3 regions of the Clostridium gasigenes genome follow, and region 1 is predicted to be linked to each of the others. Evidence: riboswitches for the same ligand, from Rfam matches in the RefSeq annotation. Region 1 holds a riboswitch; each other region holds the start of a gene.
The links. Region 1 has a riboswitch for S-adenosylmethionine ahead of metK (methionine adenosyltransferase). Riboswitches for the same ligand answer to the same signal wherever they lie in the genome.
Positions count from the first base shown of each region.

Region 2: it holds a riboswitch for S-adenosylmethionine, as region 1 does, so the genes downstream of both, metF (methylenetetrahydrofolate reductase [NAD(P)H]) here and metK (methionine adenosyltransferase) in region 1, are expected to answer to the same signal.
Region 3: it holds a riboswitch for S-adenosylmethionine, as region 1 does, so the genes downstream of both, J1C67_RS04260 (O-acetylhomoserine aminocarboxypropyltransferase/cysteine synthase family protein) here and metK (methionine adenosyltransferase) in region 1, are expected to answer to the same signal.

Region 1 covers NZ_CP071376.1:706,434-716,473, reverse strand. The annotation lists gene J1C67_RS03470 (M23 family metallopeptidase) at 1-257, shown strand, start outside; gene spoIIID (sporulation transcriptional regulator SpoIIID) at 369-620, shown strand; gene mreB (rod shape-determining protein MreB) at 714-1,748, shown strand; gene yyaC (spore protease YyaC) at 1,842-2,369, opposite strand; tRNA gene J1C67_RS03450 (tRNA-Tyr) at 2,648-2,732, shown strand; tRNA gene J1C67_RS03445 (tRNA-Thr) at 2,753-2,828, shown strand; tRNA gene J1C67_RS03440 (tRNA-Tyr) at 2,836-2,920, shown strand; tRNA gene J1C67_RS03435 (tRNA-Val) at 2,947-3,022, shown strand; tRNA gene J1C67_RS03430 (tRNA-Thr) at 3,041-3,116, shown strand; tRNA gene J1C67_RS03425 (tRNA-Tyr) at 3,122-3,206, shown strand; SAM riboswitch class I at 3,335-3,459, shown strand; gene metK (methionine adenosyltransferase) at 3,635-4,810, shown strand; gene nagA (N-acetylglucosamine-6-phosphate deacetylase) at 4,986-6,122, opposite strand; gene recD2 (SF1B family DNA helicase RecD2) at 6,236-8,464, shown strand; gene J1C67_RS03405 (hypothetical protein) at 8,492-9,508, shown strand; gene J1C67_RS03400 (ComF family protein) at 9,481-10,040, shown strand, end outside.
Region 2 covers NZ_CP071376.1:497,835-507,874, reverse strand. The annotation lists gene J1C67_RS02435 (response regulator transcription factor) at 1-67, shown strand, start outside; gene J1C67_RS02430 (sensor histidine kinase) at 52-1,170, shown strand; gene J1C67_RS02425 (ABC transporter permease) at 1,277-2,686, shown strand; gene J1C67_RS02420 (ABC transporter ATP-binding protein) at 2,693-3,361, shown strand; gene J1C67_RS02415 (hypothetical protein) at 3,445-3,816, shown strand; gene J1C67_RS02410 (hypothetical protein) at 3,933-4,583, opposite strand; SAM riboswitch class I at 4,721-4,856, shown strand; gene metF (methylenetetrahydrofolate reductase [NAD(P)H]) at 5,051-5,938, shown strand; gene J1C67_RS02400 (S-ribosylhomocysteine lyase) at 6,000-6,461, shown strand; gene metH (methionine synthase) at 6,651-10,040, shown strand, end outside.
Region 3 covers NZ_CP071376.1:875,221-885,260, forward strand. The annotation lists gene J1C67_RS04255 (homoserine dehydrogenase) at 1-810, opposite strand, end outside; gene J1C67_RS04260 (O-acetylhomoserine aminocarboxypropyltransferase/cysteine synthase family protein) at 921-2,198, opposite strand; SAM riboswitch class I at 2,313-2,420, opposite strand; gene J1C67_RS04265 (5-formyltetrahydrofolate cyclo-ligase) at 2,552-3,118, opposite strand; gene J1C67_RS04270 (homoserine dehydrogenase) at 3,181-4,197, opposite strand; gene J1C67_RS04275 (hypothetical protein) at 4,392-4,805, opposite strand; gene J1C67_RS04280 (hypothetical protein) at 5,048-5,695, shown strand; gene J1C67_RS19630 (hypothetical protein) at 6,321-6,443, shown strand; gene J1C67_RS04285 (HD-GYP domain-containing protein) at 7,255-8,319, shown strand; gene J1C67_RS04290 (alanyl-tRNA editing protein) at 8,902-10,040, shown strand, end outside.

The DNA.
Region 1 (10,040 bases):
TTACAAATGATGTTGAAGAAGGCTCATTTATAATAATAACTCATGCTAATGGGATAAAAACTAAATATGCTAATTTAGAGAAAGCAATTTTAGTTAAAAAAGGCGACAAAGTAACTTCTGAAACAGTTATTGGTAAGGTTGGAGATAGCTCTAAGATATTTAGCAATAAAGATTTTGGTGAACATATAAATATTCAAGTGCTAAATTCAAAGGATGAACAAATGGATCCAACTAAATATTTTAACTATAAAGCATAGTTAGAAAATAAAAAATTCATCAGTCATTTTCTTATGAAAATGACTGGTGTTAAGAATTTAAAGGTTTAATGCCGCATATTAATAATTATAGCGAAGTAAGGAGGTAGCATTTTGAAGGACTATATTGAAGAACGGGTACTTGAAGTAGCACAATACATCATTGATTCAAAAGCTACAATAAGAAAAACAGCAAAGGTGTTTGGGGTAAGCAAAAGTACAATACACAAGGACATGACAGAAAGATTGCCAAAGATTAATCCGGTAATAGCGGAAGAAACTCATACTATTTTAGAAATAAATAAGGCAGAAAGACATATTAGAGGTGGAACAGCCACTAAATTAAAGTATAAAGCTATTGATTGATTACCACATTCCATATATAATATTTAATAGAAGTTAATTATGTAAAACTTTATAATATTATAAAAAATAGTGGGGAAATAGGAGTGAAAAGGAATGTGGTTTTGGAAAAGTGGGACTGATTTGGGAATTGATTTAGGAACAGCAACCGTATTAGTATATGCTAAAGGAAAAGGTGTGATATTAAAAGAACCGTCGGTAGTTGCTATAAACAAGAATAATAATAAAGTACTTGCGGTTGGGGAAGAAGCAAGGAAAATGATAGGTAGAACTCCTGGAAACATAGTTGCAGTTCGTCCTTTAAGAGATGGAGTTATATCTGATTATGATATAACAGAAAAAATGCTTAACGCTTTTATAAAAAAAGCCTGTGGTAAAGGTAAAATTACAACTCCAAATGTAATGGTATGTGTACCATCACAAGCTACAGAAGTAGAGAAGAGAGCTGTTATGGATGCAGCAAGGAATTCTGGGGCTAAAAGGGTTCATCTTATAGAAGAACCACTAGCTGCAGCAATAGGTGCTGGTCTTGATATAACCAAGCCTAATGGCTCTATGGTAGTAGATATTGGTGGAGGAACTACTGACATAGCAGTGATATCATTAGGTGGTGTAGTAGTTAGAGATTCAATTAAGGTAGCTGGTGATAAATTTGATGAAGCTATAATAAAATATATAAGAACTAAATATAAAATAATGATAGGTGAAAAGACGGCCGAAGATTTAAAAATATCAGTTGGATCTGCATTTAAAGGATCAAGAAATTTGTTAACAACAATGAAAGGTAGAAATCTAGTAACAGGATTACCAGATAAATTAGAAATAAGAACAGAAGAAATTAGAGAAGCTATTTTAGAATCTGTAACATTAATAGTTGATAGTGTAAAGTCTGTATTAGAAAAAACGCCACCAGAATTGGCAGCAGATATTATTGAAAAAGGTATTTTGATGACTGGTGGAGGAGCCTTATTAGATGGATTAGATAAGCTTATTGAGTTCGAAACAGGAGTACAAGTAACAGTCGCTAGTAATTCGGTAGAAGCAGTTGTAGAAGGAACTGGACAAGTGCTGGGATATCTAGATAAATTAGATTCATTCTTACTAGGACAAGAAATAACTCTAATAGATTAAATTACATAATAAAAAGTTTTCTATGTTTTATAATAGAAAACTTTTTTATTTTTTATATTAAATTAAGCCGTATTTTATTTATAAGAAAGAATATTAGTCGTCTAAAAATAAATTATAAGCATGGGTTAAACCGTGAGTAATAACTTTAGACATTTCCATTACTAAATATAAACGTATACTTCTAGATGTAAAAAAATCAGAACTATCGCTAGAATCAATAATACCTATAATAGAAATAGTTCCAACATCAGGTAGAGACTTACCAACACCTTTTCCTGGGTGAATTGGATAGTCCCTGGTGTGGATTTCACCTATTGATTTAGTATCTCCGAGGCAGGCATCAATACCTATGATAGATGCATTAGGATGAATTTTTTTTATTTCGTTAATACGATTATCTATATTTAATGCATGTATTGGTGATTCAATGGTACCGTAAACAGGTAGCGGAAAAAAACTTTCTTTTAAAAAGGTGCCAACTAATGGACCTAGACAGTCACCAATACATTTATCAGTTCCAATACAAACTATTACTGTATTCTCGGAAATATAATCTTTAACAAAGACAGCAATATCAGAGTAAGCTAAAGATGATTTATAATTAATTTTTCGTTTAACCAAGTGCCACACCTCCTATGCATAATGTATATGTGCGTTATGCACATATTATAATTAATATGTGTAAAAAAAGAAAAGTGTGACAATTGTTTTATAAGTAGAAGCGTAGAAGAATGATATTGGTAATAAATAGAGGGATTACTTAGCTATATAGAGGTGTTTAGCTATAATCAAGCCATAAGGGTAATTATGGACTTGAAATATATTAGAAATGATTATATACTAGTCATTGTCAGCGGAGAGTTTGTAAAAACAAATCCAAGGCAGTGAAAGTTAAATATGGAGAATTTCCCGAGTGGCCAAAGGGAGCAGACTGTAAATCTGTTGCGTATCGCTTCGGTGGTTCAAATCCACCATTCTCCACCATTTTTTAACTTTTTTAACATGCTAGTGTAGCTCAGTTGGTAGAGCAGCTGATTTGTAATCAGCAGGTCGTAGGTTCGAGTCCTATTACTAGCTCCATAAAATCGGAGAATTTCCCGAGTGGCCAAAGGGAGCAGACTGTAAATCTGTTGCGTATCGCTTCGGTGGTTCAAATCCACCATTCTCCACCAATTTTATTATTTTGAAAATTATGCATGGGAGCATAGCTCAGCTGGGAGAGCATCTGCCTTACAAGCAGAGGGTCACAGGTTCGAACCCTGTTGTTCCCACCAATACCTTGATATTAATATGCTAGTGTAGCTCAGTTGGTAGAGCAGCTGATTTGTAATCAGCAGGTCGTAGGTTCGAGTCCTATTACTAGCTCCAAATCCGGAGAATTTCCCGAGTGGCCAAAGGGAGCAGACTGTAAATCTGTTGCGTATCGCTTCGGTGGTTCAAATCCACCATTCTCCACCAAAAAAGCAAGAGTTTATCTCTTGCTTTTTTTATTTTTTAAAAGTTTTCTAAATATTATAAGGATATTTTTAATATTGACTAACAAAAACAAAAGTGATATAATCATCGCATATAAAATTTAATATTGATTCTTATCAAGAGAGGTGGAGGGAATGGGCCCTGTGAAACCCGGCAACCTACTAATATAATTAATTTATACAATTGATTATTAAAGCGTGGTGCCAATTCCTGCAGAGATTCTGCAAGATAAGAAAGAGTTTATAATTATGAGCGTCTTCTTATGGAAGAGGTTTTTTTTATTGTCCAAATTCAAAAAGACATATAATAAAAAATAGACTATTACTAATCTTGTAGTTTTTTAAATATTCCCAAAGTAATAAATGTAGCTGATATAGAATTAATATAAACAATAAGAGAGGAGAAATAAGATGAAAAGATTATTTACATCAGAATCAGTAACAGAAGGACATCCGGATAAAATGTGTGATCAAATTTCAGATGCTGTATTGGATAGTATATTAGCACAAGATCCAAATGCTAGAGTTGCCTGTGAAACCGCAGTAACAACAGGAATGGTATTAGTAATGGGAGAAATATCAACTAACTGTTATGTTGATATTCCAAAGATAGTTAGACAAACGGTAAAAGAAATAGGCTATGACAGAGCTAAATATGGGTTTGATGCTGAAACATGTTCAGTTTTAACTTCAATAGATGAGCAATCATCTGATATAGCAATGGGAGTAGATGAAGCCTTTGAATCAAGAGCTGGTGAAAAGGATAATGTTGAAGCAGTAGGGGCTGGAGATCAAGGAATGATGTTTGGTTATGCAACTAACGAATCCGAAGAATATATGCCACTACCGATAGCTATGGCTCATAGATTATCAAGAAGATTAGCAGAAGTAAGAAAGAATGGTACGTTAGATTACCTTAGACCAGATGGTAAAACACAAGTAACTGTTGAATATGATGATAATAAGGTTGTTAGAATAGATACAATAGTAATATCAACACAACATGGTCCAGAAGTGTCTCAAGAACAAATTAAGAAGGATTTAATGGAATATGTAATAAGAGCAGTTGTGCCTGCTGATTTATTAGATGAAGCTACTAAATATTATATAAACCCAACAGGTAGATTTGTTATTGGTGGACCTCAAGGAGATTCAGGTTTAACAGGAAGAAAGATAATTGTTGATACTTATGGTGGATATGGAAGACACGGCGGTGGTGCTTTCTCAGGAAAAGATCCAACTAAGGTTGATAGATCAGCAGCATATGCAGCTAGATGGGTTGCTAAGAACTTAGTAGCAGCAGGAGTTGCAGATAAGCTAGAAATACAATTAGCTTATGCCATAGGAGTTGCTAAACCAGTTTCAATAGGTATTGAAACATTTGGTACAGGTAAGAAAACAGAAGAAGAAATAGTAGCTATAGTTGAAAAATCATTCGACTTAAGACCGGGAGCTATAATAAGAGATTTAGACTTAAGAAGACCATTATATAAGCAAACAGCAGCATATGGTCATTTTGGAAGATTAGATTTAAACCTTCCATGGGAACAACTTAATAAAGTTGAAGAAATTAAGAAGTATATCTAAATTTATTTGGAGAAGCTTAAGAAAAGGTCCATTAGCGAAAGCTAGTGGACCTTTTTGTGAGTTATATCTTATTTAATAGAATAACTGTGGATTAAATAAGACACTTTCAAAAAAAATAATACACCAATTTGATAGTCTATTATTACTTCAAATCCCTTATAGAGAATTATTAATATTAAGCGGTATGAACAACTTTACCGTTAATGATTACAGTTTTAACATCAATATTTTCATCGAATAAAACTAAATCTGCATCATAACCTTCTTTAATAAGACCTTTTTTATCATCTACTCTGCAGTGTTTTGCACCATTGAATGTTGCCATTTTAACAATTTCGAAAAGAGGTAAATCTGTGTTCTTATTAACATTATCAATAGCCTTATCTAAAGTTAAGATTGAACCGGCTAATGAACCATTAGTAAGCCTTGCAGCTCCATTAGAAACTATAACATCTTGCCCACCTAATGAATACATACCATCTGGCATGCAACAAGCCATCATAGAATCAGTTACAAGTAAAACTTTATCTGTAGTTTTTTGTTTATAAGCAATTCGAAGTGATGGGTATGAAATATGAATACCGTCGCTAATAGTTTCAGTGGTAATTTCACTATCGAATATAGCACCAACAACACCAGCTTCTCTATGAGCAAAAGGTGTCATAGCGTTAAATAAATGAGTTGAGTGAGAACAACCACATTTTATACCTTCCATGGCTTCTTCATAAGTGGCCTTTGTATGACCAATTGAACAAACAACTCCTCTAGAGGTTAATTCTTTAATTAATTCTTTAGCACCACAAACCTCAGGAGCAACAGTTATAGATATTACTGCATCTTCACAATCACCTACCATTTTCATATATGTATTAATATCAGGTTTTTGTAAATAATTAGGGTTTTGAGCTCCGATAGCAGAAGGGCTTATGAAAGGACCTTCTAAGTGAGCTCCTAAAACTATAGCGCCATCAGTTCCATTAAGCTTAGCTTCTTTTATAACTTCCATAGATTTTTTTATAGCATCTATAGATACAGTCATAGTAGTTGGAGTAAAAGCGGTTGTTCCATTTTTAACTATAGATTTAGATATTTCATTTATAGCTAAAAATGTTCCATCCATAGTATCGTGACCTGCAGCACCATGAATATGAACGTTTATAAATCCAGGTGAAAGGTAAAGACCTTTTCCATCGATAATCTCAGTAGAGATTTCATTAGTGGGGTTAATTTCTTTTATTTTTCCATCTTCAATTAAAACAGAACCTTTTTCAATTTTATCTAAGTAAATAACATTACAGTTTTTTATTAACATAATACACCTCCGAAATTATTTCATCTAAATGAATTTTAAATTTTCTTCTATGTTATAATTATATAATAAAAAGTTAAAGATTAAAATATCAATATAAGATTTGGAGAGATAATATGGAAGTTCTGAGTGGATTAGTAGAATCTATACTATTTAAAAGCGATGATACTGGATATGTAGTTGCTAAAGTAGAAATTAATAAAGAAATAATAGCTATAGTTGGTATATTACCGTTTTTAAAAGAGAGCCAACATGTAAAGTTAAAAGGTCAATGGATGCTTCATAAGCAATTTGGAAGACAGTTTAAAGTGGAAGAGTGCGAAGAAGTTCTTCCAGATTCAATAGAAGGAATAGTTAAATATTTAAGTACTGGAGTTGTACATGGTATAGGACCTGTTACTGCTAAAAAAATAGTAGCAGCATTTGGAGATAAAACTCTAGATATTATGGATAATCATATAGAGAGGTTAAAAGAAATAGAGGGCATAGGAGAAAAGAAATTTGAAATAATATATGAATCTTATATAGAACAAAAAGATTTAAAAGATATAATGATTCATTTTCAAGGACATGGAATGACACCAAATCAATGTATAAAAATATATAAAAAATTTGGACCAATGTCAAAAGATATAGTTTCTGAGAATCCATATATTTTAAGTGATGAAATATCAGGAATAGGGTTTATGACTGCTGATAAAATAGCTAAAAATATAGGGATTGAAAGTACTTCAGATTTTAGAATACAAAGTGGAATTAAATATGTATTAAATCAATTTTCCTTAGCAGGAAACACATATATGCCAAAGGATGAATTGATTAAGGAAGTTGTTAATGTTTTAGACGTAACAAAAGAACTTATAGAAGAGAACATATATAATGCAACTTTAGAAAATAAAATTAAAATAGAAAAAATAAATGATGTGGAAGCTGTATTTTCATTACCATATTATTATTGCGAACTTGGCGTAACTAATAAAATTATTACATTAAGTATAGAAAACTTTAGAACTATTAATACAGATGTAGAGTTTGAAGTTGAACAATTTGAAAAAGATAATAATATAGAATTTGCAGAAGCTCAAAGAGAAGCTATAATTGGGGCTTTTGATAATGGAATTGAAATAATAACTGGTGGACCTGGAACAGGTAAAACAACAATAATAAAATCTATAATTGAAATTTATGAAAAAAATAATATGAAGGTTTTACTTGCAGCACCAACAGGTAGAGCTGCAAAGCGAATGGCAGAATCAACGGGAAGAGAAGCTAAGACAATACATAGACTTTTAGAAGTAGGAACAAGTGATGATGATAAATCATTCTTTGGAAAAGGGGAGAGCTCTCCACTAGAAGGAGATGTAATAATTATAGATGAGGCATCTATGATAGATATAATGCTTATGCAAAGCTTGCTTAAAGCAATTCAACTAGGTACAAGAGTTATTATAGTTGGTGATGTAGATCAGTTGCCATCTGTAGGACCTGGAAATGTACTAAAAGACCTAATTGAAAGTGATTTTATAAAAGTTGTTAGGTTAAATGCTGTTTTTAGACAAGGGAAAGAAAGTATGATTGTAACAAATGCTCATAAGATAAATAATGGAGAAATGCCTTGTTTAAATAAAAAAGATGGAGATTTCTTTTTTGATCACAAAGAAGATAATGATGAAATACTAGATACAATAATAGATTTAATAAATAGAAGGTTACCTAAATTTAATCCAAGTTTAGATAAGTTAAAAGATATTCAAATATTAACACCTATGAGAAAAGGAATACTTGGAGTTCAAAACCTTAATAATAAGCTTCAAGAGAGTTTAAATCCTCCATCATCAAGTAAAAAAGAAAAAGAAATAAAGGAAATTGTTTTTAGAGAAGGCGATAAGGTTATGCAAACTAAAAATAATTATCAAATTGAGTGGTTTAGAATTAATGGCTATGGTGATAATGAAGGTAAGGGCGTATTTAATGGAGATATGGGATTTATCCAAAGTATAAATGAAAATGATAAAAATGTAATAGTAATTTTTGATGATGAAAAAAAAGTAATTTATGATTATATATCTTTAGATGAATTAGATTTAGCATACGCAATAACAATTCATAAAAGTCAAGGAAGTGAATTTAAAGTAGTGATTACCCCAGCATTTATGGGTTCACCATTTTTAATGAATAGAAATTTACTTTATACAGGAATAACAAGAGCTAAAGAATTAGTTGTAGTTGTAGGGAAGCCAAAAGCACTAAAGTATATGGTTGATAATACAAATAGCAGTGAGAGATATTCATCTCTTAAAGATAGAATATTAGAAATAACAGCAGGAGATAATTTAAGCGAATAAGGAATTGTAGAATAAATAACTATAAATATGAGGGATAAGAATATGCTTAATTACAAAGAGTTTAATAATTGTGTTACTAAAATAAATCAATGGTATAGAAAGCAGTCGAAAGTGCTTACAGTAACCACAAGCCCTTACAACACTACTTTAATATATTCTAGTATAATTAGTGAAGTTATAAGTCAAAATGGTAAAATACTTTATATATGGGGAGAAGAATTGGGAAATAGGGAGCTTATTAATAATATAAAACTTAAAAATAATAAAGTTACCTATAAATTTTTAAAAAGTGGAGAAGCTGATTTAGATATAACATTTACTAGTTTTAAAAATATAATTAATATTAGAGGATATTATGATTTATGTATAATTGATGATATAAGTATGTTTTCTTTAATGAGCAAAGAAAATATTATAGAACTTGTAGAAGGGATGTATTTATACAATAAAAGGATTATCATATACTCGGTAGAAAAAGTAGTAGCTATTGGAGAGAGACTAGACCTTTCATCTGTAGTTGCTAAGAGGCCATTTGTAGAACCAAGAATTATAAAAACAAGAATAAATCTTGAAGAAGATATACCATATGCTTTGTATGAATATTTAAAATGGTTTAGAGATAATAAAAGACGGGTTACTATATATGTACCAACTTTAGATAAAGTTAAGAAAATATATGACTATTATAATGAAATGCTTAAAGTAGAAAATGTAAAGCTTGTTGCTTTTACAAGAGGTGAATCAACAAGAGAATTAGAAAAGGTTATGAATATTAAAGATAGATCAGTATTTATAATAACTAATTATTATGGTCATTACTTGCATAATATAAATAATTTAGACATAGTAATGTTATTTTCTGATAATAGGTTTTATTCTTATAAAAAAATATTATATTTATGCGCAGAAGCAGGAAAGGATAATGAGAAATCTGGAGAAGTTTTAATGGTATCAAGAGATGTGTCTAGTGATATGGAAATATCTAAAACAATATCTAGAGATTTCAATAAGAAGATATGGGAAAAGGGATTATTACGTTATTAAAAAATATATTAAATGGAATATTAGATATAATATTTCCTCCAGAAGAAACTTGTATTTCATGTTTTGAAGAAGGCTATGTTGGGTTGTGTCCAAGATGTTTTAAAAAGATTAAACGACTAAGAAGTGAAAGTAATGTTTTTTCATACGGGTACTATGTAGGACCACTAAAGGCTTTAATATTATCATTTAAATATAAAGAAAATTACTTAGCTGGAAGAATTTTAAGTGAATTTTTATGCCAAATAATAGAAGATAATAATTTAAAGTGCGATATTATTGTGTATGTACCTTTATCAAAAAAATCCATGAAAAAAAGGGGATTTAATCAATGTGAGATATTAGCTAAAAAAGTAGCTGATAGATATAATATTCCTATTTCAAAATCCTTAGTTAAAGTAAGAGAAACAAAAGAACAAAAAACATTATCTAGAGAAGATAGAAAGAAAAATATTATTGATGCATTTGATATTATAAAGAAGATCGATATAGTAGATAAAAGTGTTATTCTAATAGATGATGTAACAACTACAGG
Region 2 (10,040 bases), 210 kb from region 1:
TGGAGCAGAAAAAGATATTTTAATAACCTTAAAAGGGAAAGGATATAGAATATGGGAAAAAGATTAAATTATAAAGGAAAGCTAAACATACTATTAATTACTTATGCCTTTTTTATTACTATGATAGTACTAATATTAGGATTTATTTTAATTAATAAAATAGATAAACCTATATCTAATATAAATAGTTATTTTATTTCATATAGTCAGGCTGAGATTAGTACTGCCATAACGCAGGGATCTGTTTCAACTAAAATAGCAGAGTTACCAGCTAAGGTGATTACAAATAGTGATATGCAGAAAACTTATAATAAAGAAATAATTTCTAATGGTATGGTGGTAATGTTAGTAGTATTTGCAATTGTCATGGTGATATCTATATTAATATCAAAATTTATAAGTAGAAAAGTAATATATCCTATAGAGAAAATAGCATGTTCTTTGCCAGATATAATTAATGGGAATATAGATGAAATAGATGAAAATATATTTGAAGGAGAGCTTAGTGGCGTAGGAAGTGCTTTAGCTAAGTCATCACAAAAAATAAAAATGTTATTAAAAGAAGCAAATAGTATTAACTCCTACATAAGTCATGAGCAAAAGAATACCTTAGCAATATTAAGAGCCAAAATACAACTAGGAGAACGTGATGAATTAATAGGACTAATTGATAAAATGAGCTGTAGTTTAGATGATATTTTAGCATTAAATGCAACAGAGGATATAAAATATGATGAGGAAGTAGATTTAGGACTTGTTTGTGCTGAAGCTGTTGATATATATAGTAAAGTTTATAATAATATAGAACTTAAAATAGATGAAGAGGAAATACCTACTATAAAAAGTAGAGAGATTTGGATATATAGAGCTGTATGTAATCTTATAGAAAATGCAATAAAGTATGGTGATAATAGTAAAATCATAGTTAAGGCATATAACAAAAATGGAAGTGCTATAATTTGTGTTGAGGATGGTGGAAAAGGCATAGATAAAGAAATTATTGATAAGATCTTCAACTTTGAATATAGAGGTGGAAATTTAAAGAAAGATGGATATGGGATAGGTCTTAGCCTTGTGTATCAAATAACTAACCTCAGCGAGGGTATTACATTTGTAGATAGTGAAAGTGGGAAAGGTGCAAAATTTTATATGGCATTTAAGGCATTATAAACTATGCAATCAGTAAAAGGCTTCGAGAAGACTAAGCCATTAACAATAGATTAACATAGCTTTTGATATTATAAATATATAAAGTATGAATTGGAGGATGGTTATAATGTATATTTTTAAAAATGCTATAAAAAATATTTATAGAAACAAAGGTAGGAATATTTTAATAGGAATAATAATACTAGGAATAATAGTTTCAACTGTAGTTGCTTTTAGCATTAATACAACAACAGATGAAATTATAAAAGATTATAAAAATAGGTTTGGAAGTGAAGTGACATTAGCTCCAGATATGGATAAGTTAATGAACCAAAGCGAAGATAAAGGTGGAATGATGGCTGCTGGGCCTATAGAAGCTATAAAGACTAAGCAGTATTTTGATTTTGCAGAATCTGAATATTTGAAAGAAAGTATTTTTACATCTGAATTGGGAGCTGTATCAAAAACACTAAAGGCAATTGATGAAGATGAGGATGCTGGAAATGGTTCGATGATAAGTAAAGCAATTGGAACAGATGGTAAAGCAATTGAGTCAGCTATGCCAAATTTAAAAATCATAGGTAATTCAACCTTAGAATCACTAGAGGAATTTAAAAGTGGTAAAAGAAAAATAATAGATGGTGAAATGTATAAAGAAAAAGATGAATGTATTGTAAGCCAAGAATTTGCTGAGTTAAATAATATTAAGGTTGGAGATTCTATAGAAGTTAACAAAGCTACGGATGAAAATGGTGATGCATATAAACTAAAGGTAACAGGCATATATTTTGATTCTACAAATGAATATAGAATGCCTTTTAAACAAGCGGCTATGAATAAGAGAAATGAAATATTAATTAATTTAGAAACAGCACAGGGAATATCAGGTGATGAAGAATTATACATTCAAGCTAAGTATTACTTAAAGAATCCTGATATGATTAAGAATTTTGAAGAAGAAGTAAGAGCTAAGGGATTACCTGATATGTATAATGTAACTACTGACGAAGAAAGTTATAATAAAATAGTTGGGCCAGTAGAGGGGTTAGGATCTATAACATTAATGTTTGTATTAGTAGTATTAGGTTTAGGATCAGTAATATTAATATTACTAAATACATTATCAATAAGAGAAAGAAAGTATGAAATTGGTGTATTACGTGCTATAGGAATGAAAAAAGGTAAGGTAGCAATAGGATTAATATCAGAGTCATTAATAATAACAGCAATATGTTTAGTAATTGGAATAGGAGCTGGCAGCGTATTATCACAACCGGTATCAAATTCACTATTGCAAAAGCAAATTGAGGCACAAAAGACAGATAAGGTGCCAAGTCAAGGGTTTAGAATGGCTATATCAAATTCAACTGGTTCGGCAAGTGAGGATACAATATCTGAAATTGATGTAAATTTAAATGGAAAAGCAATACTAGAGGTAACAGGAGTTGCACTATTAATAGCTTTAGTAAGTAGTGTTGTAGGCGTAAGTTATATTACAAAATATGAACCAAGAAAAATACTTACAGAGAGGGGATAGAAAATTATGGCAGTATTAAGTGTGAAAAATGTTTCATATTCATATGAAGGTGCAAAGACGCCAGTTTTTAATAATATAAGCGTAGATTTTGAGAGAGGAAAAATTTATGCAATAATAGGAAAATCTGGTGCAGGAAAAACTAGCTTATTATCATTAATAGCTGGATTAGATAATTGCAAATCTGGTGATATATTATATAATGATAAGTCGTTAAATAATATAGATAAAGATATTTATAGATCAAAGAATATTGGGGTTATATTTCAAGGATATAATCTTTTCACTAATACATCAGCCCTTGAAAATATATTGTTGTCAATGGATATTAGTAACGTAAAAGTACCTGATAAAAAGCTATATGCATTTGAGTTACTAAGCAAGGTTGGAATAGATCATCAAACTGCATTAAGAAAGGTTTTGAAATTATCAGGAGGGGAACAACAAAGGGTTGCAATTGCAAGATCACTTGCTCATAACCCAGATATAATAATATCAGATGAGCCAACAGGTAATTTAGATAATGAAACTGAAGATGAGATACTAAAAATATTAGAAGAGCTAGCACATAAAGAGAATAAGTGCGTAATTATAGTAACTCATTCTAAAAAAGTTTCTTATTTTTCAGACGAGATATGGGGGCTTACTAAAGGAAAACTTATCTTTATAAAGGAGTAGAATTAATTATATTAAGTCAGGCGTTTATTAATAAAATAAAGATTTGTATTGACTAGATTTTAATAACATAAATAGGGGGTATTATGAAATTACAAGAAAGAAATAAGGTTTCAAAGGCTACCAAAATATTAAATACAATGGCAATAATTATGGTGATATTTGCAATATTTAATATATATACATCACATATGTATATATCAAGCTTAATTAAACAGGGATTTGATCCTATTAAGCAAATAACAGAAGTTATTAATTATTATTTAAACTCTGTAACGCAATATGTATTTTATGGAATATGCTTAGCTGCATTAAGTTACATTATTAAAAAGGTTGTTTATTTAGGAGATGTTGACAGTATAAATAAATTAGATAAAGACTATTTAGAGAAAGAATCAGTAGTAGAAGAGGAATATGATGAAATAGATATGATTTTAAAAGAATTAGATGTAGAGTAAAAATATATTATAATGAATTGTAAGCTGGGAATTTTCCGAATTAAATAATATTGAGGTTGGAGCTATAACTAAAAAAGGAAAGTTTACAAAGTAAACTTTCCTTTTTTAGTTATATTTTAAGAATTCATTAATTCGCTAGTTATATCTTTATTATCTGTATCAAATATTTTAACAGTAGGAGTTTGGTTATCTACTGCATCAAATTCAACTAATTGCATAAATGGAGCACTAGCTTCAAATTCTAATTTTTCTGTTTTGCCATTGTAAGTAACCTCAGCGTATTTAGCTTTTGTTGCTGCTAAATCACCATAAAGAATAACTCTATCTTGGCTCTTATCTTCATATCTATGGGTAACTGTGGAAACAGCCTTTCCATTTGGGATAAACTTTAAATCAGTATCTAAATAAAATCTAGATTTTAAGAATTTTGCTGGATTACCTTTAACTAAACCAAGCTGATTATTTTGTTTATAAAGAACATAAGGAGCATCCCCTGCAAAAATTGAGCTTATAGCCTCAGATTCTTCAAGCTTTAGTTCTTTTTGTATGAGATTAGTAGAATCTTTAAGGTTTGGCTCTGCAGCTACTGTCTTATTCATGAAATTCCCCATATAAATAACAATTATAGCTGATAATAAAGCAATCATGTTTAATAAAGCTGTACCTTTTCTTTTACTAATTTTTTCAGAAGCATCTTTATTAATTTTATCTAATTCTAATTTTTTAACTTCTTTTAATTCGTTATTTCTAATTTTTTTACTCCCCATAGAACCTATCACCCTTTCCTCTTTTTAAATATGTACAAGTATATTATATCAGTAATTAATGGATTTTTTAAGAGTATTTAGAATATTTAATTTACAATTTTAAGAAATGGGTATATAATTATAAAAAAGAATAAATTTACTTATCAAGAGTGGTGGAGGGACTGGCCCTGTGAAACCCAGCAACCAATATTTTAAATTATTAATTTTAAATTACTAGTTTAAAAATGTGTGGTGCTAAATCCTGCAGTTTTATTAAAAACTGATAGATAAGGGTATTTTATAGTGGCTTACTAAGTCTATAGGAATATCCTATAGGCTTTTTTTGATTTTAGAAGATAAGAGATCTAATAGCGAAGCTAAGTATGATAAGGTATCTACAAAAAATTAACTAGCTAATAAAAAGTACCTTGACTTGATATTTTTTAAAAATGACTTAGGCAAATTTAAATTATAGGGGGGCAAAATTTATGAATATTAGAGAATTATTTGAAAAAAAGAATTTGGTGTTTTCATTTGAAATATTTCCACCAAAGGTATCATCATCAGTAGAAACTATTTACAATACATTAGAGGAGTTAAAAGATTTAACTCCAGATTATATAAGCGTAACCTATGGGGCTGGGGGAAGCTTAACTGAAAATAGAACATGTGAATTATCATCACTAGTTAAAAGCAAGTATGGAATAGAATCATTAGCACATTTAACTTGTATAAATTCAACTAAGGAGGAAATAGATTTTCTCCTTAGGGATTTAAAAAATGCTGGAATAGAAAATATTTTAGCCTTAAGAGGAGATATGACAAGTCATAAATTATCCAAAGCGGAATTTAACTATGCCTCGGAGCTTGTTAATCATATAAAAAGAAGAGGAGATTTCAATATAGTTGGAGCTTGTTATCCAGAAGGTCATATAGATTGTAAGGATTTAGATAGAGATATATTAAATCTAAAATTAAAGGAAGAAGCAGGTGCATCTCACTTTATATCTCAACTGTTTTTTGATAATAATTATTTTTATGATTTTTTAGAAAAAAAAGAAAAATATAATATTAAATCACCAATTCAAGCAGGGATTATGCCTGTTATAAATAAGAAACAAGTAGAAAGAATAACATCACTTTGCGGAACTAACATTCCAAAGAAGTTTCTTAAAATAATGGATAGATATGAACATAATAAAGAAGCATTAAGAGATGCAGGAATTGCTTATGCAATAGAACAAATGGTGGATTTAATTTCAAGTGGTGTGGATGGAATACATTTATACACAATGAATAATCCATATGTAGCGAAAAGAATTAATGGAAGTATTTCATCTATAATAAATTCTGTTAACAATGGAAATGCAATTTAACAAGGCATGTCCAAATAAATATAAAACAGTAGTAAAAGAAAAATGTAGGAGGTAAAAGAACATGGATAAAGTAGAAAGTTTTGAGTTAGATCATAGAAAGGTTAAGGCTCCTTATATAAGAAAGTGTTGTGTTTTAGATGGAGAAAAAGGTGATGTGGTTTGTAAATTTGATATTAGATTTTTACAACCAAATAAAGAAGCTTTTGGAACAGCAGCAATGCATGGACTTGAGCATTTGTTAGCTCATGAATTAAGAAATGAGTTAGATGGAATAATAGATTTATCACCAATGGGATGTAGAACAGGATTTTATTTAAGCCTTTGGGGAAATAGAGAACCAAGTGAAATTAAAGAAGCACTAGAAAAATCATTAAAGGTAGTTTTAGAAGCAAAGGAAATTCCAGCAGCTAATGAAATTCAATGTGGGAATTACAAGGACTTATCACTATTTGGAGCAAAGGAGTATGCAAAAGAAGCACTAGAAAAAGGTTTTAGACTAGATATTTATAATAAAGAGATTTAGTAATGATCATGTTTAGAAAAATAATAATTGCAAAATAAATAACTATTCAGTGTAAAGGCTTGGTGTTTTTTGCAGAGGAATAGATATTACTACAAATGATTAAGGAAGCTTCAAAAAAATAACAAGTCAGGATATTTATCTTGTTATTTTTTTGAAGATCATTAACACATCAAAATTGGGGGCATAATTATGAAATATGAAATAGAGAAGCATTTAAAAAATAGAATTCTTGTATTAGATGGGGCTATGGGAACTAGTATACAAGATTATAAACTTGGAGAGAAAGTATTTAGAGGAGATTGCGCGTGTACATGCAATCAGCAAGGAAATAATGATTTATTAAATCTTACTTCACCTGAGATAATAATGGATATTCATAAAAAATATCTTGAAGCAGGTGCAGATATTATTGAAACAAACACTTTTAACTCAACTAGAATATCACAATCTGATTATAATTTAGAAAATAAAGTTTATGAATTAAATTATTGTGGAGCTAAAATAGCAAGGGCGGCTGCTGATATTTATACAAAGAAAGATCCATCTAAGCCTAGATTTGTAGCAGGATCCATAGGTCCAACTAATAAAACAGCTTCAATGTCTCCAGATATTAATAATCCAGGGTTTAGAGGTATTAGTTTTGATGAATTAGTAATAGCTTTTGAAGAACAAGCTACTGGTCTTATAGATGGTGGTGTTGATTTATTGTTAATAGAAACAATATTTGATTCATTAAATGGAAGAGCTGCAATTATAGCTGTTAATAATGTTCTAAATAGAAAATATTTAGATTTGCCTATTATGATTTCAGGTACAGTTGATAAAAGTGCTAGGATTTTATCAGGTCAAACATTAGAAGCTTTTGCAGGATCTCTAAAAAATGAAAGAATATTAAGTATTGGTCTTAATTGTTCTTTTGGAGCAAAGGATTTAATACCTTTAATTAAAGAACTTTCTAAATCGCAAGGAGTTTATATAAGTTTATATCCAAATGCAGGGCTACCGAATTCATTAGGTGAGTATGATGAGTCGCCAAAGGAAACAGCTAGTTTTATAAAAGAACTTGCAAAAGAGGGTCATATAAATATTGTAGGGGGATGTTGCGGAACTACTTATGAACATATAAAAGCTATAAGTGAAGTGGTAAGCAAATTTAAACCAAGAGTAATTCCAAATATTGAAAAAGAAAGTGTTTTTTGTGGACTTGAAGCTTCAAAAATAAATAAAAATAGTAACTTTGTTAATATAGGGGAAAGGACAAATGTAGCCGGTTCAGCTAAATTTGCAAGGCTTATAAGAGAAAAGAAATATGATGAAGCATTATCTATAGCCCTTCATCAAGTTGAAAATGGAGCTCAGATAATTGATATAAATTTTGATGATGGACTTTTAGATGCAGGTTATGAAATGGAAACATTTTTAAAGCTACTAGCTAGTGAACCTAATATTGCAAAGGTTCCTATAATGATTGATTCTTCTAAGTTTGAGGTTTTAGAAATAGGTTTAAAATCTATTCAAGGAAAAAATATTGTAAATTCCATTTCTTTAAAAGCTGGTGAGGAAGAATTTATAAAACAAGCAAGAATTATAAAAGAGTATGGCGCAGCTGTTGTTGTTATGGCTTTTGATGAAAAAGGTCAGGCAGATACTTTTGAGAAGAAAATTGCTATATGTGAAAGAGTTTATAATATTTTAGTTAATAAAGTTAAGTTTCCAGCTGAGGATATTATTTTTGATCCTAATATTTTAGCTATCGCAACTGGCATTGAAGACCATAATAATTACGCAGTAGATTTTATAAATGCAACTAGATGGATAAAAAAGAATTTACCTTATGCAAAAATTAGTGGAGGAGTAAGTAATTTATCATTCTCATTTAGAGGGAATAATTTAATAAGAGAAGCTATGCACTCAGCATTTTTATATCATGCTATTGAAGCTGGAATGGACATGGGAATAGTTAACCCAGCTATGATTCAAATCTATGATGATATTGATAAAGAGCTACTTAAAAAAGTAGAAGCTGTAATATTTAATAAAAGCGAAAATGCAGGAGAAGATCTTATAAACTTCGCAGAAAACTTTAAAAAAAACAATAATAATATTAAAGAAGTAAACAAGCTGATTTGGAGAGATGGAAGCGTAGAAGATAGGCTTAAACATGCATTAGTTAAAGGAATAAGTGATTTTGTTGAAGATGATGTACTGCATGCAAGAGTAAATTATCCTCGTACATTAGATGTAATTGAAGGTCCTTTAATGGATGGAATGAATACTGTTGGGAAGCTTTTTGGAGAAGGAAAAATGTTTCTTCCTCAAGTTGTTAAAAGTGCAAGGGTAATGAAAAAAGCTGTTAGCATACTTATGCCTTTTATTGAAGATGAAAAAAGTGAAGGGGAAAAAAGTAGTGCAGGGAAAGTAGTTTTTGCTACAGTAAAAGGTGATGTTCACGATATAGGCAAAAATATAGTAGCGGTAGTGCTTGGTTGCAATAATTTTGAAGTTATAGATTTAGGAGTAATGGTTACTTGTGAAACTATACTCGAAACTGCTAAAAGAGAAAATGCAGATATCATAGCATTAAGTGGACTTATAACTCCATCACTAGAGGAAATGACTTATGTTGCTAGTGAAATGGAACGTCTAAATTTTGATATTCCACTTATGATTGGTGGAGCTACAACTTCGAAAATTCATACAGCACTAAAAATAGCTCCTAAATATTCAAATGGAGTAATTTATTCTAGTGATGCTTCAAAAGCTGTAGAAGTTGCTAAAAAGTTAGCAAATAAAGATACAAGACGTGAGTTTATAAAAAATACCTATGAAGAATATAATAATGTAAGAGAAAATTATCTGAACTTAAATAGAAAGTTTGTTTCTTTAGAAGAAGCTAGAAATAATAAATATTGTATTGATTTTAATAAAAGTGAAATTACAAAGCCAAACAAACTTGGAGCTCAAAAGGTAGTTAGTTATAAAATATGTGATGTAAGAGAATATATAGATTGGACATTCTTTTTCATGGGATGGGCACTTAAAGGAGCTTACCCTGGAATATTAGAAGATAGTAAATATGGAGAAGAGGCTAGAAAATTATTTAATGATGCTAATAAAATGTTAGATTATCTTGATAGCGAGAATCTAATAGAAGGTAGAGCTGCATTTGGAGTTTTTGAAGCTAACTCTGTAGGTGATGATATAGAAGTTTATAACCCAGAAAATAATCAAGTGTTAACTACTTTTAATATGCTAAGACAACAAGAAGTTAATAAAAATAATGAGTATAAATGTCTTTCTGATTATATTGCACCAAAAGAAAGTAAAATAAAAGATTATATTGGTGGGTTTATAACTACATTTGGAATAGGCACAGCGGAATATAGTGAAAAGCTTAAAAAAGAAGAAGATGACTATTCGTCAATTATGGTAAAGTTGCTTTCTGATAGATTAGCAGAAGCACTAGCGGAAAAAATACATTTAATAGGTAGGAAAGATTTATGGGGTTATGTAGCAGATGAAGATTTAACACTAAAAGAATTATTAAAAGATAAATTTATAGGAATTAGACCAGCCTTT
Region 3 (10,040 bases), 170 kb from region 1:
TTGTGCTAATACACTTTCATTTTTTACAAGAACAGGTTTTACTGTAGCATAAACACCATCGTCTGAATTATTGCTAATACAAAGTAATTTCACCTTACAATTAATCTTATCTGCATAATCAAAATCTACACTTTCAACTTCTGTTATTCCTTGCATATTAATATTTTTCCACGATACCTTTTTTCTGAAAGCCAGAGTTGAAAGTAATGATAGCTTTCTTGCCGCATCATAACCCATAACATCTGCTTCTGGGTTAGCTTCTGCAAACCCTAATTCTTGAGCTTCCTTCAATGCTTCTTCATAGCTAAGCTTTTCCTTATCCATTTTAGTTAGAATGAAGTTTGTTGTTCCATTTAAAATTGCCTTAATACTATTAATATTATTTCCTTCTAAGGATTCAATCAATGATTTAATTACTGGAATTCCTCCACCAATAGATGCCTCAAACTTTAATGCTACTCCATTTTCATTTGCTAGTTCAAATAATTGTTCTCCATATTCAGCTAATAAATCCTTATTTGCTGTAACTACATGTTTTTTTAAATTCAGTGCTCTTTTAACATATATTAATGATTTTGTTATTTCACCCATTACCTCAACAACAATATCACTTTCCTTAGAAAAGAACTCTTCTATATCTGTAGTTAACACTTCACTATGATTTTTATTTTTATGTTTTTCTTTATTTCTTACTAAAATACTTGTTATAACTATCTCTTCATTGCATTTCTTCGCTTCTCTATTTTCATCTATTAACTCAACTAATCCACTTCCCACTACTCCATATCCCATTATAGCTATTTTAATCATTAGATAATCCCCCTTTTTATTTACGCATCTTCAAAAAACAACTAGTCTATATCTATTATATTTTGCACCTTAACTGTTATTTTTTTAGATATCTTATTTCCCCCAATTGCTTATATAGATTTAAATCCTTCTTCAAAATCTTTAATTATATCTCTAATATCTTCTACTCCTACAGATACTCTAAGTAAATCATGAGTTACCCCACTAGTTCTTTGTTCTTCTTCTGATAATTGATTATGAGTTGTTGTTGCTGGATGTAATATGGAGCTTCTTGTATCACCTAATGTAACTACAAGTGCTACTAATTTTAAAGCTCTTGTAAAGTTTTTAGCTTCCTCTATTCCACCTTTAATACCAAAAGTTAATAATCCACTTGAACCTTTTTTAAGGTATTTTTGTGATCTATCATATTGTGAATTCCCTTCTAATCCAGGATAATTAACCCAATTAACCTTTGGATGATTGCTTAACCACTTTGCAAGTTGCACAGCATTTTCACAATGTCTATCCATTCTTAAATGTAATGTTTCAAGGCCTAAATTAGTTAAATATGCATTAAATGGACTTTGACATGCACCTAAATCTCTTAATAATGTAACTCTTAACTTTGTTATATAAGCCGCATCCTTAAATTCTTCTACATATTTAATTCCATGATAGCTAGGATCTGGTTCTACTAATTCTAAATTCTTTCCATTATCCCAATTAAAGTTTCCACCATCTACTATTATTCCTCCGATAGCCTGTGCATGACCATCTGAATATTTAGTAGTTGAATGCACTGATATATTAACGCCATGTTCAAATACATTGCATAAATATGGTGTTCCAACTGTATTATCTACAATAAAAGGCACATCTAATTTCTTTGCCACAAGACTAAATTTATCAAAATCCAATACATTCAATCCTGGATTTCCGATTGTTTCTCCATATATTAGTTTTGTATTTCCTTTAGCCTTTGAAAGAATTTCCTCTACGCTAGCCTCTGGATCTACAAAATCTACTTCTATTCCCATTTTCTTTAAATTAACAGTAAATAAATTAATAGTGCCACCATAAAGTGTTGATGCTGATATTAGATGGTCCCCAACACTACATAAATTTAATATCGAATACAGAACAGCAGATTGTCCTGATGCTGTTGCAACTGCTCCAACTCCCCCTTCAAGCATTGCAAATTTTTCCTCAAGTGCAGCTACAGTAGGATTTGATATTCTACTATATAAATGTCCTGCCGCCTTTAAATTAAATACCTCTTCTAAATAATCTGGATCATCATATTTATAAGTCGTACTTTGAAATATTGGCAATACCCTAGGCTCCCCAGCCTTTGGTGTATATCCTCCTTGAATGCATATAGTTCCCTGGTTCCATTCTTTATTCATTTTAAAAGCCCCCTTTTATTTTTTATATATAATAAAAAAGGTTGTTTCTTAAAAATAAGAAACAACCTTTTAATCACACTAATATAAAAATAACTTTTCAAAGCTATTTTAATTCCTTCATTTTCCAGGACGAACCTGCAGGATTTAGCACAATTCTAATAAATGCTTATTAGTTGTTGCTCGGCTTCACAGGGCCAGTCCCTCCACCATTCTTAATAAAATTTCTAAACGTTATATTTATTCCATTATACACCAACAATTGTTTTTTGCAACAATTATTCAAATAATATTTATTTAATTTAGAAATATACATATCACTATAACTGTTATTTTTTTGGATATACCTTGTAGCTCTATTTTATTTCTATTATTTCTTTTTCTGTAATTATAAAATCTATAGTTACATCATGTTTTTCAGTTACTAAAGATTCAACTATTTGCAAGTCATAGGCTAATACTACTTTTTTTATTCTAGAGTTTAATCCGCTAAAGTACCTATCGTAATATCCGCCACCATATCCAATACGATTTCCATCTTTATCAAATGCAACTCCCGGAACTATAATTAAATCTAAACATTGTTTATCTATTTCACCTTTAAAAGTTTTTGGTTCTAAAATTCCCCAATTATCTGGCTTTAGATTATCTAATGAACTTATTTCTACCGCTTTCATTTCTCTAGTTCCACTAACTGTCTTAGGAATAAAAATCCTTTTCTCATCTTCTAATGCTTTAATAATGAAACTTTTAGTATTTACTTCACTTCCATAATTAATAAAAGTAAATATATTAGTACTTTCTTTGTACATTTTACTTTGCAATAAAGCTTCTAATATTAATTTATCATTAATATTTCTTTCAACTAAGCTTAGACTATCTCTATTTTTTATAATCATATTTCTAAATTCTTTTTTTTCCATAAAAATACCTCATTATATTCATTTTTTAATTTACCCTATTATTGCACCTTTTATTTATGTTATCAAACAAATTTCACACCATTTTTTATATTAATTATGTCTCTTAAAATAGATGCAGCAGAATTTATTGTTCCTGATGCTCCTCCAATTATACTAATATCGCCTAATGTATCTGTTTTATAATATACCCCTTTATTTTTTCCGTCCACAAAATATAACGGATGAGTGCTTTTCAATGATTTAGGCTCAACCTTACACTTTATACAATTGTCTTCTTTATAAACCATTCCTATAAGTTTAATTTTTTCACCTTTTGATATACTTAAATTAACTTCATCTGCTGTTATTTCTGATATTCCTTTAATATAAATATCAGAAATTGATTCCCTATACCCCATTAAAACATTAGCTAAAATTAATATTTTACTTGCAGTATCAAATCCATCTACATCTAATTTTGGGTTTGCTTCCGCTATTCCCATTTTCCGAGCTTCTTCTAAGGCAACACTATATTCTATTTTCTTATCATACATTTCTTTAAGAATATAATTACTAGTTCCATTAAGGACCCCTTCTATAGATAATATTTCGGCTCCTGCAGTATCTAATAATCCTCCATTTATTGAAGGTAACGCTCCACCAGTTGTGCATCCTATTCCTAATTGAACATTATTGTTATATGCTATATCCTTTAACTCATTATAATATAGTAATATAGGTCCTTTATTTCCAGTAACAACATTAATTCCATTCTCTAATGCTAATTTAATATGAGTGTACCCAGGTTCACCATCTTCTATATTAGTACCAGTTAATTCAACTAAAGTATCCACATCTCTATTTTTAATTATTGTATTTATAGTTATATCCTTATATGTCCACTTACTATATTCACAAATAGATTTGCCACTATTCACAAAATCAATAAGTTCTTCTATGTTAATTCCATTACTATTATAAATACCGCCGTTGCTCTTTATTATATATTTAACCTTTATATCTATTTTATCTTTCTTCATAATTAATAATTCTATAAAAGCTTTTCCAACGCCTCCAAATCCTATTACCCCAATATCCATATAAATCTCCTCTTATATTTATTACTGTTGCACTTAATTATACAATCTAAAATTTAAAATAATATTTATATTTAATATTATCACACTAAGAATAACTTGGTTATATATAACACGATTTTTTTATAAAATCTTTAAAATAAAAAACAGGCGTTATTATTTCAAAATAATAACACCTGTTATATGTAATAAACATATTATTGACGAACTCCAAAACCAGTTATAACTAACACAGCCCAATCTGTTCCATCATTTTCAACCCATTCAAATTCCATAGCTAATTCTTTAAGCCAAGCGTTAAGTCCGTTACTTTGCTTAGTTATGTTAGGTGCTTGTCTTCCGAACTTTTCTTTTATCATGTAAAGTAAATCTCTTTGCTCTTCTTCACTTAACTCTTTATTAAGCATATCTGCTATAACATTACAACACTCTTCATAATGTTGGTTATCAGTTAAGTATAGTGCATCTGCTAAAACTTGTCTTTTCTTATTTAAAGTGTCTTTTACTTCGTTAATTTCATCTTTATTTGATAAATACTTTGAAGCAACCTTTAGAGCTAGTATTTCTTTATCTAACTTCTTTATTGATTTCTCTAATTTTTCATTTCTCATTTTATAATCTCACTTTACTTGTTTATTTAGCCATTAGCTAATGGCAATGAATTCATTATATCATTAAGGCACATTAAAATAAATACTAGTACAATATTATAGGTCATTTATTTCTTCTAAAACCAGTGGACAGGCTATATCTAATACTTTTATCTATTTTAATATCTTTTATTATGTTAATTTGTTATAATAACTAAATGATATAAAATTTATTTAAATTTTAAAGAAAGAGGTGTCCAATTATAAATACTAATTATAAAACCGCTAAAAATGAAGTTGAAATTAAAGGTGACATTGCTTTAATAACTATATTAAAGAAAAATGGTGATTCACTTATTGCTAAGATAGACTCTGTTGATTTAGAAAAAGTGCAAAACGTTGGAACTTGGTTTGCAGAATGGCATAGAGATTTTAATAATTACTTAGTTCAAAACATAAGTTTAACTAAGGTTAATAAAAAATCTAAGCCTTTAAAACAAAGTTTACAAACAGTAGTTATGGATATTACTGCAACTACGCCAGTTAAACATATTAATGGAGATCCTCTAGATAACAGAAAATGTAATTTAGAAGTATTCAGAAGAACTGACTTAAATGAAATTGAAGAAATTGATGAAGATACAATTGCTATAATCCTAAGAGATAAATATGGTAATGTTAATTCAAAAGCTTTAATTTCTATTGAAGATTTAAACAATGTTATAACTGATGAATATATTTGGGTTAACTACAAAGTAAATGGAGACACTTGTGTTATAGCTAATACTCCAAATGGTAGAATTCATTTAGACAGAATTCTTATGAATCCTGGTGAAAACAAAACGATTCATCACATAAATCTTAATCCTTTAGATAACAGAAGACATAACTTAGAATTAACTGATATTTAATTATATCTAAACTTTTTAAAAGGTACTATTTCGCTTTAATCTATGCGAAATAGTACCTTTTATTGGTTTATAATTTTAAGTTATTATAAATTGTTTATTTTCTGTTCAATTTTAGATTAATTTGAATATATTATAATTAACTTTAAACTTTAATAATAATATAATTTAATTATACTTTATGAAATCCCTTGCCTGTTTGGCTACAAAATCAGAAACATTAAATTGAATGGTCTGTTGCAAAATGACTTTTATAAATCACTTTAAGCAACAGCCCCTTCATCTATTAGGCGTACTCAAAATCTTTTTTATAACTATCCAATTCTTTTAATTCCATACTTTCCAGAACTGAAATGTTTTTTCTTTCTTGTTGAAACGCTTCTTCTTTAAAAGGTCCATGTACTATTTCTTTTTCAACCTCTATAATACAAAGCCCATGATCTTTTTCAGGAATTGATTCTATATCTTTTTTTTGTAATTATATCACTATCTTTATTTATTTTGTATATTATGTATTGTTTTATATTGCATTTTTTTCATTGACGCCTCTTAGTTTTTATATAAAGTAAACTGCCACTACATAAGTGTTGATGTCTTAGCTTCATATACAACTACCAATGTACTGCACATGATATATATTGCCTCTGAAATCAATATTGAAAAAAGAAGAACAAAAACAATAGATACTGAAATAAAATCTAATAAAGAAGATCATACTGGGTCTAAAAACTTATATAAAAATCAAAATTAAAAAAGTATATATATAAATGACTTATGGAACAATAAAATTTTATAGCTAATCTAAGATACTTAAATATATTTATAAATATGGATGCAAAACTTTCTTAGCATTACTTCTTAACAAATTGTACTCGGTACCCCTAACATGAACGTCTATGGTCTACTAGTTATTCTAATTTTTTGTATAAAAAAACCCTAGGCTAACACCTAGAGGATAAGTAACTTTTTAGCCAAATTTCATCTTTCGCTTGAAATTTTCCATATTTTAAAGTATACTTTGAGTATAATTTTATATGAACCTTTGGTCAGTTTAGTTCTTAGCTTTTTGCTGATAATTACACCTTTAAGTTACTTCAAATTGCCTTATAAACGATTTGAAGAACCGAAGTTCGTAAAAGCACTGCTTTAAATAGTTGTGCTTTTTTTCATATTTAGTTTTAAATACATCTTTACTTTCGATATATAATTTACCATTTATGGATCTTATTTTACATAATTCAAGTTTTTTTATCATACATTTTTTATATTGTTATTATACCTTATTGTCAATCCCATAATTAAGTATACACCCAGCACATTTACTTATAGAATCTAAGATTTATAATTAAATATTGGAAATCAACATATATATAAGTTGCATTATTAAATCTAATTAAATTTCTAAACCTTAAAGACTAAGTTATAATAAAGTGTAGAAATTTAATTATAACTTATCATGGATATTATTATGAAATATCTATGTGTTATGTTGAAATCTGTATTTCGCGACAAAAATATATTATTAAAGGATGGTAAATATGAGATTGGTCCCGGTGAAGTATTTGAAAAATGATTCAATTTTAGCAAAGAGTATATATAACTCTGATGGAGAAGTACTCTTTTTGAAACACCTAGTTCTAAATGATACTACAATAGAAAATTTAAGAAAATTAGGAATATTATCAGTATATATTATAGATAAATATTGTGAAACTACTAAAGACATTACTGATGATATATTAGGAGAATATTTAAGAATTGAATCTATTCGATCCCTTAAAAGAATAACGCTAGCATTTACTAGTTTAGATGTTAATAAAAGGTATACTACTGTTGAAATGGGAAGCCTTAGCGAAATTATAAAAATAGCTAATAGTATAGTCGATAAAATATTAAAAACATCTAATTCAGTTATATCTACAACAGATATAAGAGCTCATGAAAATTATCATTATGCACATGCTTTAAATGTAGCAATAATATCAACTCTATTAGGTAAACAGCTTAATTATAGTAAAGACAGATTAGTTAAGTTATGCTTAGCTGCACTTATGCATGATATGGGGAAAGCATTCTTAGAAAATGAAATATTACATCAATATGAGCCATCTACAAAATACGAATGTGAACAACTAAAATCTCACCCAACCCTAGCATATAACTATTTGAAAAATAACTATATGCTAGATCAAGAAATTTTATTAGGGATATTACACCATCACGAAAGCGTTGATGGGAGTGGCTATCCAAATAAAATTAAAAGTATCCAAATAAATGAATTTGCAAAAATAATAAGTATTGTAAACTTTTATGATGGATTATTACATAACGTTACTGACGTCGTATTAACATCAGATTCTATAGAATCAATAATGACATATGTAGATAAAACTTTTGATTATAATGTAACAGTAAATTTTTTTAATATTATAGAACCATTCAAAAAAAACACTTTAGTAAAATTAAATAATGGAGATATAGCTAGAGTGGAAGAAACACTAAAAGGTTTGCCACTTAGACCGAAGGTAAAGGTATTAAAAAGTAAAATAAATAGTAATGTTGGCCACAATATAGATTTAAGTAAAGCTTTAACTTTATCAATAGATAAAGTAGTTTATTATGTATAATAGATTTTGTAAGAAACATTGTATTATTTATAACGATAGGGTGAAAAACTTTATGTATCTAATCTTCTTCCTAGAGCTAACAAAGCTTAGCATCTCTATTTGTGATTATACTAAAATTTATTTAAGTATCTAAAAACTCAATAATAAGATCTATGCTAGACCATAAAATTGATTTTGAGGGCTTTATCCATAATTAAGTTAGTAATATGTTTCAGCTTGAACACATTCAAATATTTATACAGAATTTTGATACAACAATTTTAAGCCCTTTGTAAGCTATGGCTTTAAAAAATTCATAGCTTTTGGTTTATCTCCGCTAAACTTTAATAAAAAAAGTCTTATTTCGCATAGCCCTACATGAAGCAAGCCCTTCTATCGATTTTTATCTTACGTTTTGAATACTAACATTAAAGAACTTTATTTCTTTATTCTCTAAATTCACAAGAAAAATCTCCATACTTATTTTTTAAATAGATATTATTCTCTTATAATAGTACAATATAAAGTAATGAATATAAAATTTAATAGATATGTACATATTAATTTTATTATTTGCTAATCTTAACTAATAAGGAGATTATGATGACAGAAAAACTTTATTATGAAAATCAATATGAAAAATCTTTTACTGCTGAAATAATTAACATAGTTGAAAAAGATAATGAATTCCATATAGTTTTAGACAAAACTAACTTTTACCCAGAAGGTGGTGCCCAACCTTCTGATATTGGTACTATCGAATCTATCCCTGTATCATCCGTTTATGAAAATGATGGATTAATATATCACATTACCAATAAGAAACCTATAAAAATTCATAAAGTAAAATGTTCTATTAACTGGGAAAATAGATTTGATTTTATGCAACAACATTTAGGTCAGCATATAATATCTGCCTGTTTATTAGAAAAATTTAATGCATCTACAGTTGCAGCTCATTTAGGTTTAACCTCTTGCACTATAGATGTTGATAAGCTTCTTAATATTACTCAAATAGAAGAAGCTATATCTTATGCAAATGATATAGTATTTGAAAATATCCCTGTTGATATTTTATATCCTACTAAATCAGAACTTAAAAAATTATCTATTAAAAAGACATCCATTAAAATAGGTGAACAAATAAGAATAGTAAAAATTTCTGATTTAGATATAAACCCTTGTTGTGGTGTTCATCCTAAATCAACTTTAGAAGTTCAAATTATTAAAGTTGTTAAGTTTGAAAAACATAAAACTGGCACAAGAATAGAATTCTTATGTGGAAAAAGAGGAATACAAAATTCCTTTATTAATGATAAGTTTGCTTCAACTGTTTGCAGTAATCTACATTGTAACCCTGAAGACGCAATACTTCAAATTGAAAAATTAACACAAGATTTCAGCAAGCTATCTGCTGAAAACAGAGCTATAAAATCTGAAATAGCTGATTATGAAATAAAAGAAATCATCGAAAACTGTGATAAGATAGGCGGTATTAGCATAATTAAATTAATTCATTCTGATATGGATTTAAAACATGTTAATCTACTTGCTTCAAAACTTGTAGCTTATGACAATGTTATAGTTTTATTTGGGGTTAAAGCTGATGATAGAGCAACACTTATATTTATGTGTTCAAAAGATTTAAATATCGTAAGCATGAATACTTTATTAAAAGATGCTATAACTCTAATAGATGGAAAAGGTGGCGGAAGTAATTTTTCTGCTCAAGGTGGTGGAAA